Regions from separate parts of the Leclercia sp. genome, predicted to be linked through region 2. Evidence: predicted binding sites of a transcription regulator. Region 2 holds the regulator's gene; each other region holds the start of a gene.
What was found. Region 2 encodes CRP, which controls carbon source genes, mostly activating them, when cyclic AMP is high. Its sites were predicted from a motif close to ATGTGANNNNNNTCACAT; they were not measured.

Region 1 (4,214 bases), on a different contig from region 2:
TTGACCAGGAACTTGAGGCGATCCCCGATCTCTTTCAGCACTTTCTCGGCGATTTGCGCGCGCTGGCCGGAGAGCTTCAGGTTGTTGAAGAAGTCCATCGCATGGCCGATGCTCATGTCCGAGATGGTCGGCAACGGCGTGTTTTCGACATACACGTGGCGCGCTTCGCGACGCAGACGAGTGCCGTCACAGGTGGCGCAGGAGCGGTTGCTGATAAACTTCGCCAGCTCTTCACGTACCGCGCTGGACTCCGTCTCTTTGTAACGGCGCTCCATGTTATGCAGCACGCCTTCGAACGGATGGCGGCGCACCGAGGTATCGCCGCGATCGTTCATGTATTTGAACTCGATGTTCTCTTTCGCGGAACCGAACAGGATCACTTTGTGCACGGTTGGGCTGAGGCTGCCCCACGGCGCTTCGACATCGAACTTGTAGTGTTCAGCCAGCGACTTCAGCATCTGGAAATAGTAGAAGTTACGCTTATCCCAGCCGCGGATCGCGCCGCCAGCCAGCGACAGCTCCGGGTTCTGGATCACCCGGTCGGGATCGAAATACTGCTGCACGCCCAGGCCATCGCAGGTCGGGCAGGCGCCGGCCGGGTTGTTGAACGAGAACAGGCGCGGTTCCAGCTCGCGCATGCTGTAGCCGCAAATCGGGCAGGCGAAGTTGGCAGAGAAGAGCAGCTCGTCTGCTTTCGAATCGTCCATATCGGCCACGACGGCCGTACCGCCGGACAGATCCAGCGCGGTTTCGAACGACTCTGCCAGGCGCTGGGTGAGGTCATCACGCACCTTAAAGCGGTCGATAACCACCTCGATGGTGTGTTTCTTTTGCAGCTCCAGCTTCGGCGGATCGGAGAGATCGCACACTTCCCCGTCGATACGGGCGCGGATGTAGCCCTGGCTGGCCAGGTTCTCCAGCGTTTTGGTGTGCTCGCCTTTACGCTCTTTAATGATTGGCGCCAGCAGCATCAGGCGTTTGCCTTCCGGCTGCGCCAGCACGTTATCCACCATCTGGCTGACGGTCTGGGCCGCCAGCGGGACATCGTGGTCCGGGCAGCGCGGCTCGCCCACGCGGGCATACAGCAGACGCAGGTAGTCATGGATTTCGGTGATGGTCCCGACGGTGGAGCGCGGGTTGTGGGAGGTCGACTTCTGCTCAATGGAGATAGCCGGCGACAACCCTTCGATATGGTCGACGTCTGGTTTTTCCATCAGCGACAGGAACTGACGCGCATACGCAGAGAGCGATTCAACGTAACGGCGCTGCCCTTCGGCATACAGAGTGTCGAAAGCCAGTGACGATTTGCCTGAGCCTGAAAGCCCGGTCACGACGATCAGTTTGTCGCGAGGGATAACGAGGTTGATATTCTTGAGATTGTGGGTGCGGGCGCCCCGAACTTCTATCTTATCCATTCACCTTTCCCGGTAGGTAGATACACGGAATGCCTGGTTTGTTTGAAGGACAACCGGCAGAAACGATTAATTATGACACAAATTGACCTGGCTGGATATACAGTATTGGAATGCAAATTCTGATTACCTGTGCAACAATGTAACCTTCGTGAGAACTCTGGAAGATGCTTCGAAACTATCGGAAGACCACGTGGAAATGGTACACTCGCGCGCTTACACTATTTTCAGACACGTTTTCAGGAGACACGATCATGGCCAGCAGAGGCGTAAACAAGGTGATTCTCGTCGGTAATCTGGGCCAGGACCCGGAAGTACGCTATATGCCGAGTGGTGGTGCAGTGGCCAACATTACGCTGGCGACGTCCGAATCCTGGCGCGATAAAGCGACCGGTGAGATGAAAGAGCAGACCGAATGGCACCGCGTTGTGCTGTTTGGCAAACTGGCCGAAGTGGCCGGTGAATATCTGCGTAAAGGCTCCCAGGTCTATATCGAAGGCCAGCTGCGTACCCGTAAATGGACCGATCAGTCCGGCGCAGAAAAGTACACTACCGAAGTGGTGGTTAACGTCGGCGGCACCATGCAGATGCTGGGTGGCCGTCAGGGCGGTGGCGCACCAGCAGGTGGCGGCCAGCAGCAGCAGGGCGGTTGGGGTCAGCCTCAGCAGCCGCAGGGTGGCAACCAGTTCAGCGGCGGCGCACAGTCCCGTCCGCAGCAGCAGCCGTCCGCACCAGCGCAGTCTAACGAACCGCCAATGGATTTCGACGACGATATCCCGTTCTGATCAGCAGAACCTGCGTTTCGCAACCACAAAAAACCCAGACATCGTCTGGGTTTTTTAACTTCACTAGGTGTACATCATTGGCCAGTCTGGTGGCGTATGGCTCATCGCCTCGACCATTACCGCTTTAACGTTATTCCAGATAACGGCCACATCCAGCAGGGTGATGCCCAGCAGGCCGGTCGCGAACCAGCATGCCGCCGCCAGACCCAGACAGGTGCTGACCACCGCCAGCGCGGTGTAATCTGATTTACGAAACTGAATGTTCAGCGTGCTGGCCAGAAACATCAGCACCGCGCTCAACAACTCCCAGCGTGCAAACACAACACCTGTGGTAATAGCTGCCATAAAAACGATCCTCAAAGATAACCGCCGCCGGGTAAAGCGCGACGTTGCCCACACACTGTGGCAAACTGGCTATCGGCAGGCTCAGACTCACAACAATGAAACGATGTTTCTTGTTACATAAGATATGTGAACTATATCACGTTTGTTCTTTTATTCGCCACTGGGCAAATGCATAAAAATAGCCTTTTTTAACCCTGTAATTAGCATGGTTATTAACATCAAAAATATATATTTAGCCTGCTAACCGGTGTAATTAAGATAACTTTGCTGATAATTCATTGGCATAAGAAAACATGTACAGAGCGGCAGCTTATGTACAATATTTACAGCCTCATGGCTATGGATTATGCTTCTTGCGGTTACTTACTCTGTTCGTAATAAATAAATCAGGCTTGAATTTTTTTTGCTGGTTATTATTTTTTTGTCATTTTATTTTTACACGCGCATCCCTGTAAGAGAGTCGCATTAATTTATGCCGACTGAATATCACTTATTCCTGATTAATTCGTTGCGGTATTTCTGTCTCGTTAATGAGCTGCGAATAAACAATGAAGCCAGTAAATCGAGAGAATATTAATGACAGTACCCGGGCCCTGCACGCATTAGCTAAATTAATGCCAAAATTATCGTCTCATGCCACCTTAACGGATCTGCTGGAGACGATTAATCATACCTTTGGCGCCCAGCTCAGTTGGGTGATGATGCAGGATGATACTGGTCCGCCGCAGTTTGTCAGTGCCGGGGAATTAACCTGCCATCCGCTGGAAATTAATGCGTTTCTTGCCAGCCTGTTATTGCAACGCCAGCGCCGTTCATGGCAGGTCATCGGCTGGAAAGAGAATATGGGCGCGCTGATATTTCCTCCCGGACATCCGGGACACCTTCAATTACAGTGTGGGGTGCTGTGTAAAATGGCGCCGCATCAGCACGGCTATTTTTTCCTGGGGTTTACGCAGCCGCAAAGCACCCTCACCGTACTGAAAGAGGTGGTGATTATCCTGATGGAAAAACTGAAGGATTTTGTCACCGGTCTCGTTGCCCGTGAGCGCACGGCAAAAGAGATGCAGCGGATGATCGCCCAGTACAAAACGCTGTTTGAACGAGCCCCGGTACTGATGAACTCTTTCGACAGGAATAGCCGCTGCGTATTGTGGAATGCCGAATGCGAAAAGGTGTTTGGCTGGACGATGGCGGAGATCAACGCCCATACCGATCCGCTGGCGCTATTTTATCCTGACCCGGAGGTGCGCCGCCGGGTGCACGAGTCGCTGAACACCGCCCCACTGAACGATATGTACGAATGGCATCCGCTGCGCCGGGACGGTATGCAGCTGACGATCCTGTGGTCGAATATTTCTCTGCCGGACGGTTCAATCCTCAATATCGGGCTCGATATTACCGCTCGCAAAAAAGCAGAGCGGCAGCTGGAGGTGAAGGCCATGACCGACGATCTGACGCGCTGCTTAAATCGCTTTGCCATCCTGCAACAGATTGCCGCCGCCCTGGAGGCCAGCCAACGGCAGGAGGCGAACAGCCACTTCTCGGTTCTGATGTTCGACCTGGATTTCTTTAAACAGATCAACGATCAATGGGGTCATCTGGTGGGGGATGCGGCGCTGGTGCACTTCTGCGACTGCCTGCGGGCGTTGATCCCTCCCGGCTCGGCGCTGGG
Region 2 (4,214 bases):
TCCCCCCGAAGGCAATCAGGCAGCCAATCAGGGTATCGGCCAGGCGGGCGATAATAAACTGCTCACCGTTCAGGGTCAGCAGCTGCAGGGTATATACCGCCGTGACCGTAAAGCCCACCGTCGCCCAGCCGTAGCTTTTGCGAATGATCAGGTAGCTCCCCAGGGTCACCACCAGCATTCCGGCCAGGGTGTAACCTTCCGGAACGTGGAAGTGCAGGGTGACGCCGGCGATAACCAGCCCCGCCAGGGTGCCGGCCGCCCGGTGGAGAATACGCACCCGCGTCGCGCTGTAGCCGTTTTGCGTCACCAGCAGCACGGTCATTAAGATCCAGTAGGGTTTCGGCAGGTGCAGCGCCACCCCCATCAGGCTGGCGATACTCAGCATCACGCTGATGCGCGCCGCGTTACGCAGGGCGGCAGACTTCAGCGACAGGTAGCTTCGCAGGGCGGGGATCAGCGGCAGGCGTTTCTGCTTATCTGCCATCAGGTCGCGCGGGTAGAGCGGACGCTGCGTGCGCAGCACCCGGGCAATACGGCTGAAGTGCCAGGCGCAGAACTGACCCACCGGGTTTTCCGGGTGCTGGCGGGCGATTTTCTCCAGCGCGCCGAGCTGCTTGTCCATGGTGAAACGGGTGGGGTAGCGATGATAGAGAATGTCGTCAGCCAACACCCGCAGACGGGCCGCCACGGTCTGCGCGTTCCAGCGGATCACCGCTTCGGCGTGGCTGCGCTCCACCAGCTTTTGCACCTCCTTCGGGTGATGCAGGCTGACGGAGATGTGCTCCTGCAAATCCAGCCCCACCTGGAAGGTACGCAGCAGGCGTTTGTATTCATGATTTCTGTTGGCCGCCAGCATATGCAGCTGCTGATAACAGAGGCCGATCAGATCCACTACCTTCTGCTGACGGGCCAGCAGCGGCGGCAGCGATTTTTCAGGATCGGTGTGCTGCGTCAGCAGGGTGTATTTCGCTTCGCAATAATCTGCCAGCTGTTGATAGAGCACGCTCAGCGATTCGCGCAGCGGCTGTTCGCGCCACATCCAGAACCAGAACCAGTTAAACAGCCCGTACCAGAGGGTGCCCAGCGTATAGAGGAGCAGCGGCTCCCAGACCGGCATGTTCCCCGCCAGACTCAGGGTAAAGATGGCTGCAATCAGCGAGGCGGGCAGCAGTCGGGCATGCAGGGCGCTGATCTCAGCCGTGACCCCCAGCGTCATCGCCAGCGCGGTCAGAATGAGCGGCAGCGGAATATCCCGGGCCAGCAGCAGCTGTACGGCCAGGCTACAGCCGGCGAACAGGCACCCGCCAATCGTCAGGCGTTTAAAAAAGCGTTTATGCGGTGTATCCAGACCGGCAATATTGCAGCAGGCAGGAACGAGGGAGAAGAGGAGGCCTTGTTGCAGATGTCCGAGGATCAAACCCACAGCCACGGGGAGACACAACACCAGGGTTTGCCGCAGTGCGTAGTTAACTTCCGGGTGATAGATGAGCCTGCGCCACATGGGGATAGAGACAAAAACGGCGTGTCATCGTGTGATGCCACGCCGTTTTAGCGGAATTAACGTGTTCCGTAAACCACGATGGTTTTACCATGGGCAGAAATCAGGTTTTGATCTTCCAGCATTTTCAGGATACGACCCACTGTCTCACGAGAACATCCGACGATCTGACCAATTTCCTGACGGGTAATTTTAATTTGCATACCGTCCGGGTGGGTCATGGCGTCTGGCTGTTTCGCCAGGTTCAGTAAGGTTTGGGCGATGCGGCCGGTTACGTCGAGGAAGGCGAGGTTACCTACCTTCTCGGACGTGACCTGCAGACGGCGAGCCATCTGCGAAGAGAGGCGCATCAGGATATCCGGGTTCACCTGAATCAGCTGGCGGAATTTCTTATAAGAGATCTCAGCCACTTCACAGGCCGTTTTTGCACGCACCCAGGCGCTACGCTCCTGACCTTCTTCAAACAGGCCCAGTTCGCCGATAAAGTCTCCCTGATTCAGGTAAGAGAGGATCATCTCTTTGCCTTCTTCATCTTTGATCAGCACTGCCACTGAGCCTTTGACGATGTAATACAACGTTTCCGCTTTTTCACCCTGGTGAATCAGCGTGCTCTTCGATGGGTACTTATGAATATGGCAATGAGACAAGAACCATTCGAGAGTCGGGTCTGTTTGCGGTTTGCCAAGCACCATGCGCTGTTATCCTCTGTTATAAGCTGTCTCCAGAGTCTGGCTGTGTACCTGTACTCTGGGGTTGCAATCGAATTCTTTCCCCTGCCTGGGGACGGGCTGTCACAATAATTAGCAGCCTGTAATGTGTGATGTCCTCTGCATACATGTGCAACGTCAATGTATTACTGTAGCATCTCGACTGTTTTAGCATAGCTTTTGCCGCCTGTCTCCTGGTGTCTCGCTTCAGCTTGATGCAGGTCGACTTCCGTTGTCAGAATTGTTGCTGGCGCGTAATCTGTCAGGAAAAATGCAATCCTGGAGTTAATAAAAATGCAAGCACGTGTGAAATGGGTTGAAGGGTTAACGTTCCTCGGTGAGTCGGCTTCCGGGCACCAGATTTTGATGGATGGCAACTCCGGTGACAAAGCGCCAAGCCCGATGGAAGTTGTCCTGATGGCGGCTGGCGGATGCAGCGCAATCGACGTGGTGTCTATCCTGCAAAAAGGGCGTCACGATGTGACCGACTGCGAAGTCAAACTGACCTCAGAGCGTCGTGAAGAGGCGCCGCGCCTGTTCACCCATATCAACCTTCACTTCGTGGTGACCGGCAAAGAGCTGAAAGACGCGGCGGTCTCCCGCGCGGTGGACCTCTCAGCAGAGAAGTACTGCTCCGTGGCGCTGATGCTGGAGAAAGCAGTCAAGATTACCCATTCGTATGAAGTGATCGAGGCGTAATGTTGTGGGGCATCATGCGGTCTGATGCCCTCACCCCGGCCCTCTCCCACAGGCAACTAAACCTCAATCGATCTTCTTGCCTTCCATCAACCGCTGCACCAGCGGCGTCATGATTAACTCCATCGCCAGCCCCATCTTCCCGCCCGGGACCACCAGTGTATTGATGTGCGAAATAAACGAACCCTGCAGCATCGCCAGCAGCCAGGGGTAATCGATATTGTCCAGATTGCGGAAATGGATCACCACAAAGCTCTCGTCGAGCGACGGAATGCCTTTAGCGGCAAAGGGATTTGAGGTATCCACGGTCGGGACGCGCTGGAAGTTGATATGGGTGCGGGAAAACTGCGGCGTCAGGAAGTTAATGTAATCCTCCATCGAGCGCACCACGGAGTCCATCACCGCCTCGCGGGAGTGGCCGCGTTCGCTGGTATCCCGCGTCAGCTTCTGGATCCACTCCAGGTTCACAATCGGTACCACGCCCACCAGCAGATCGACATGGCGCGCCACGTCGTGTTGCGGCGTGACTACGCCACCATGCAGGCCTTCATAAAACAGCACGTCGGTAGGCTCCGGCAGCGGCTGCCAGGGAGTGAAGGTGCCCGGCACCTGGTTCCAGGGTACCGCTTCGTCATAGGTGTGCAGGTATTTGCGCGCCTGGCCGGTGCCGCTTCGCCCGTATTCGGCGAAGGTTTGCTCCAGCAGGCCAAAGTCGTTGGCATCCGGGCCAAAGTAGCTGATGTGTTTGCCCATATCCCGGGCCTTGCGGATGGCCATGTCCATCTCAGGGCGGGTGTAGCGGTGAAAGCTGTCGCCTTCCACTTCCGCGGCACGCAGATGCAGCTGCGAGAAGATCTTACGAAAGGCGAGGCTGGTGGTGGTGGTACCCGCACCACTCGACCCTGTAACGGCAATAACCGGATGTCTGGCGGACATAGCAACTCCCTGAATGGAAAGCGGTCGCGGTTAACCGCGAAATTGATTGCGCGGCATGATGTTGACGGTTTCGTGCAGCTCGGACCACACGACCAGCACCTCACCGCTTTGCAGCTGGCGCCTGACATCAGCGACCTTCTGCTCAAGCGAAAGCTCCTGTTCACCATAATCGGTGCCTTCGCGTAACACAAAGCTTTCAATCAGATTATCCAGCGTTTCGGGAGCCAGATCTTGCCAGGGAATAATCATCTTATGGGTTCCAGGTATGTGGTCAGCCAGTCCGGGATACGCGTTTCCAGCCACATGGTGGGGCGTCGCAGCGTGCCGCCGACAAAGCCCACATGTCCGCCGTGTTCGGTTAGCTGATACTGCACGTT
Region 3 (4,214 bases), on a different contig from region 2:
CGCATCCAGCCCTTCAGCCAGTTTCTTGGCGAGGATCGAGGCGGTGATCAGCGGGATGGAGTCGACGGTCGCGGTAATGTCACGCGTGGCGTAAAAACGCTTATCCGCCGGGGCAAGAGAGCTGGTCTGGCCGATAATCGCCACACCAACGTCTTTAATAATGTCGCGGAAGCGATTGTCATCCGGGAAGATATCGAAGCCCGGAATGGCTTCCAGTTTGTCGAGCGTGCCGCCGGTATGGCCGAGGCCGCGCCCGGAGATCATCGGAATATAGCCGCCGCAGGCAGCGACCATTGGCCCCAGCATCAGTGAGGTGACATCCCCCACGCCGCCGGTGGAGTGTTTATCCACAATCGGGCCGTTAAGGTTAAGGCTCTTCCAGTCCAGAACGGTCCCAGAATCCCGCATCGCCATGGTCAGCGACACGCGCTCCGGCATCGCCATATCGTGGAAGAAAATGGTCATCGCCAGGGCCGCAATCTGCCCTTCAGAGATGGTGTTATCACGAATGCCGTTGATAAAGAAACGGATCTCTTCGTCGCTTAAAGCATGACCATCACGTTTTTTACGAATAATTTCTTGTGCGAGAAACACGGTAACCTCCCGAAAGTAGGCCGGGTGGGCGTGGCGCCAACCGGCAATTCAAAACTTAGTAGCTGCTTGCGCTCTTACCGTCGCCGTGACCCAGCGCTTTCAGCAGGCTGGCCAGCAGGCTGGAGGCACCAAAGCGGTAGTGACGGGAATCAGCCCAGTCGGCACCGAACAGCTCGTCGGCAATCGCCAGGAACTGCTGCGCGTCTTCAGCAGTACGCACGCCGCCCGCCGGTTTGAAGCCCACGGTTTTTTCCACGCCCATATCACGGATCACTTCCATCATGATGCGCGCGCTTTCCGGGGTTGCGTTCACCGGCACTTTACCGGTAGAAGTTTTAATGAAATCGGCACCCGCTTTGATGGAGATTTCAGACGCCTTACGAATCAGCGCCTCTTCTTTCAGTTCACCGGTTTCGATGATCACTTTCAGCAGCACGTTTGCCGCCGCGCAGGCCTCTTTACAGGCTTTCACCAGCTCAAAGCCGACCTGCTCGTTGCCGGCGATCAGCGCGCGGTACGGGAAGACTACGTCCACTTCGTCAGCACCGTAGGCGATAGCGGCGCGGGTCTCTGCCAGCGCGATTTCGATATCGTCATTACCGTGCGGGAAGTTGGTGACGGTGGCGATGCGCACGTCCGGCGTACCCTGCTCTTTCAGGGTTTTACGCGCAATCGGAATGAAACGTGGGTAGATACAAACCGCCGCGGTGTTGCCCACAGCGGTTTTCGCCTGATGACACAGGGCGATCACTTTCTCGTTGGTGTCGTCGTCATTCAGGGTGGTCAGATCCATCAGTTTCAGAGCGCGCAGGCTGCTGGCGGTTAAATCGGTCATAACATTCTCCCGGCGTATAGCCGTAAAATTTTACCTTGCGGGTCTGTGAGTATTCTAACATCCACCCGCATTCTCACTTCGACATTCATCACAGTTAATGAAATACGCGTACAAATTTGCATAACCGTAATGAGATCCACTTCAAATAATTTAGCTGCAACTGCTGATGAAAGCGCCAGGCACACGCGCGGGATCAAAGGCGGCCGACGGGACTCTTTCTACAATCCTTCCCCATCACTGCAGAACAATAAGGAAGCGACCATGTCCCCCTCCAGCCCCGATGCCCTGCAACAACGTTGCCAGCAAATTGTGACAAGCCCGGTGTTAAGCCCCGAACAAAAACGCCATTTTCTGGCGCTGGAGGCAGAAAACAACCTGCCCTACCCGACGCTTGCCCCCGAAGCGCGCCAGGCGCTGGAGGCGGGATTCATCTGCGATATGTTTGAGGGCCATGCGCCGTACAAGCCGCGCTATGTGCTACCCGACTATGCCGTGTTCCTGAAACAGGGCTCGGAATGGCTGGAGCTGGAAGGGGCGCAGGATCTGGACGATGCTCTGTCGCTGTTAACTATCCTGTACCACCACGTTCCGTCCGTGACCGGCATGCCGGTGTTCCTCGGCCATCTCGATACGCTGTTGCAGCCGTATGTTAGAATTCTAACACAAGAAGAAATCGATATTCGAATAAAACGTTTCTGGCGCTATCTCGACCGCACCCTGCCGGATGCCTTCGTACATGCGAATATTGGTCCGGCCGATGGCCCGGTAACGCGCGCTATTTTACGCGCCGATGCAGAGCTTAAGCAGGTTTCACCCAATCTGACCTTTATTTATGATCCTGAGATCACCCCGGACGATCTGCTGCTGGAGGTGGCCAGCAACATCTGCGAATGCAGTAAACCGCATATCGCCAACGGGCCGGTAAATGATAAAATTTTCACAAAAAACGGCTTTGGGGTGGTCAGCTGTTACAACTCCCTGCCGCTGGCGGGCGGAGGCAGCACCCTGGTGCGCCTTAACCTGAAAGCCATCGCCGAACAGAGCGATACGCTTGAAGACTTCTTCACCCGCACGCTGCCGCACTACTGTCAGCAGCAGATCGCCATCATCGATGCGCGCTGCGACTTCCTGTACCAACAGTCCGGCTTCTTTGAGAATAGCTTCCTGGTTAAGGAAGGGCTGATCGATCCCGATCGTTTCGTGCCGATGTTCGGCATGTATGGCCTGGCCGAAGCGGTGAATGTGCTGAGCGAAAAAGCCGGGCTTAAAGGGCGCTACGGTAAGGACGATGAGGCCAATGCGCTGGGGTATCGCATCAGCGAGCAACTGGCGGCCTTTGTGGAAAATACCCCGGTCAGACATGGCTGGAAGCAGCGCGCCCTGCTGCATGCCCAGTCGGGGATCAGCTCTGACGTCGGCACCACGCCGGGAGCACGCCTGCCCTATGGCGATGAGCCCGACCCCATCAGCCATCTGCTGGCGGTCGCGCCGCATCACCGACACTATCACGCCGGGATCAGCGACATCCTGACCCTGGACGAAACCATAAAACGCAATCCGCAGGCGGTGGTGGAGCTCTGTCTGGGTGCCTTCCGCGCCGGAATGCGCGAGTTCAGCGCCAATATCTCGGGTAACGATCTGGTTCGCGTCACCGGCTATATGGTGCGACTCTCCGATCTGGAAAAATACCGCGCCGCAGGTTCACGCACCAACACCACCTGGCTGGGTGAAGAGGCCGCCCGCAATACCCGCATTCTGGAACGCCAGCCGCGCGTGATAAGCCATGAACAACAGATGCGCTTTAGTCAGTAAGGTTATCCCTTTCTCCTGCGTCGACGGGCCCGGCAGCCGCCTGGCCCTGTTTCTGCAGGGCTGTAACCTGCGCTGCAAAACCTGCCACAACCCGTGGACGATAGGCCGGTGCAACGACTGCGCCGCCTGCGTGCCGCACTGTCCGCATGACGCGCTGAACGTCCAGGCCGGACGGGTCTGGTGGGATGACGCGCATTGCCAGCAGTGCGATACCTGCCTGCAGATGTGTCCGCAGCAGGCGACGCCCATGGCGCTGCGTTTAAGCGTGGAGGAAGTAATGGATCAGATCCGCAAGGTGTCGCCCTTTATCTCAGGTATCACCGTCAGCGGCGGGGAGGCCACTACCCAGCTGCCGTTTCTGATGGCGCTGTTTTCGGCTCTGAAAGCCGATCCGCAGCTGCAGCATTTGTCCTGTCTGGTGGACAGCAACGGCCTGTTAAGCGAAACCGGCTGGCAGAAACTGCTCCCGGTGTTTGACGGGGCGATGCTGGATCTTAAGGCTTGGGACAATGCACATCACCGCTATCTGACCGGACGCGACAACACCGTTATCAAGCGCAGCATCCGCTGGCTGGCCGCCCACAAGCGGCTGAGCGAGCTGCGTCTGCTGGTGATCCCGGATCGCTGTGATTACCTGACGCACCGTCGGGAGCTGGTGGCATTTATTCGCCGCTTAGGGGACGTGCCGGTGAGGATCAACGCCTTTCACGCTCACGGCGTCTATGGCGAAGCCCGGCACTGGCGGAGCGCCACGGCAGAGGATGTCGAACCGCTTGCGGAGGTGCTGGAGCGGGCGCAGATCAGGGTGATCCGCCCCGCGCTCTACCTATAGCGGCAGGTCGAACAGCCTGCGGGTGTTGTGCAGCAGCGCGTCGGCGATCTCATCCGCGGGCTCGTCACGCAGTTCACATAAGGTGGCAAATACCCGCGCCGCCTGCTCCGGGCGGTTAGGCTGGCCCTGAAAACCGTTGAG

Region 1: a site for CRP is predicted at 2,667-2,684, ahead of V7Q49_RS16690 (YjcB family protein). Genes of this name have one in related genera too.
Region 3: a site for CRP is predicted at 1,559-1,576, ahead of deoC (deoxyribose-phosphate aldolase). Genes of this name have one in related genera too.

The regions. Positions count from the first base shown of each region.
Region 1 is NZ_DAIQCE010000007.1:107,595-111,808, reverse strand. Features, by position in the region: gene uvrA (excinuclease ABC subunit UvrA) at 1-1,415, opposite strand, end outside; gene ssb1 (single-stranded DNA-binding protein SSB1) at 1,667-2,197, shown strand; gene V7Q49_RS16690 (YjcB family protein) at 2,261-2,542, opposite strand; gene V7Q49_RS16685 (GGDEF domain-containing protein) at 3,157-4,214, shown strand, end outside.
Region 2 is NZ_DAIQCE010000005.1:48,287-52,500, reverse strand. Features, by position in the region: gene V7Q49_RS14485 (YccS/YhfK family putative transporter) at 1-1,501, opposite strand, end outside; gene crp (cAMP-activated global transcriptional regulator CRP) at 1,558-2,190, opposite strand; gene V7Q49_RS14475 (OsmC family protein) at 2,500-2,904, shown strand; gene V7Q49_RS14470 (phosphoribulokinase) at 2,968-3,837, opposite strand; gene V7Q49_RS14465 (YheU family protein) at 3,868-4,086, opposite strand; gene V7Q49_RS14460 (hydrolase) at 4,083-4,214, opposite strand, start outside.
Region 3 is NZ_DAIQCE010000003.1:183,768-187,981, forward strand. Features, by position in the region: gene deoA (thymidine phosphorylase) at 1-594, opposite strand, end outside; gene deoC (deoxyribose-phosphate aldolase) at 650-1,429, opposite strand; gene V7Q49_RS12295 (YjjI family glycine radical enzyme) at 1,691-3,241, shown strand; gene V7Q49_RS12300 (YjjW family glycine radical enzyme activase) at 3,213-4,073, shown strand; gene V7Q49_RS12305 (TatD family hydrolase) at 4,068-4,214, opposite strand, start outside.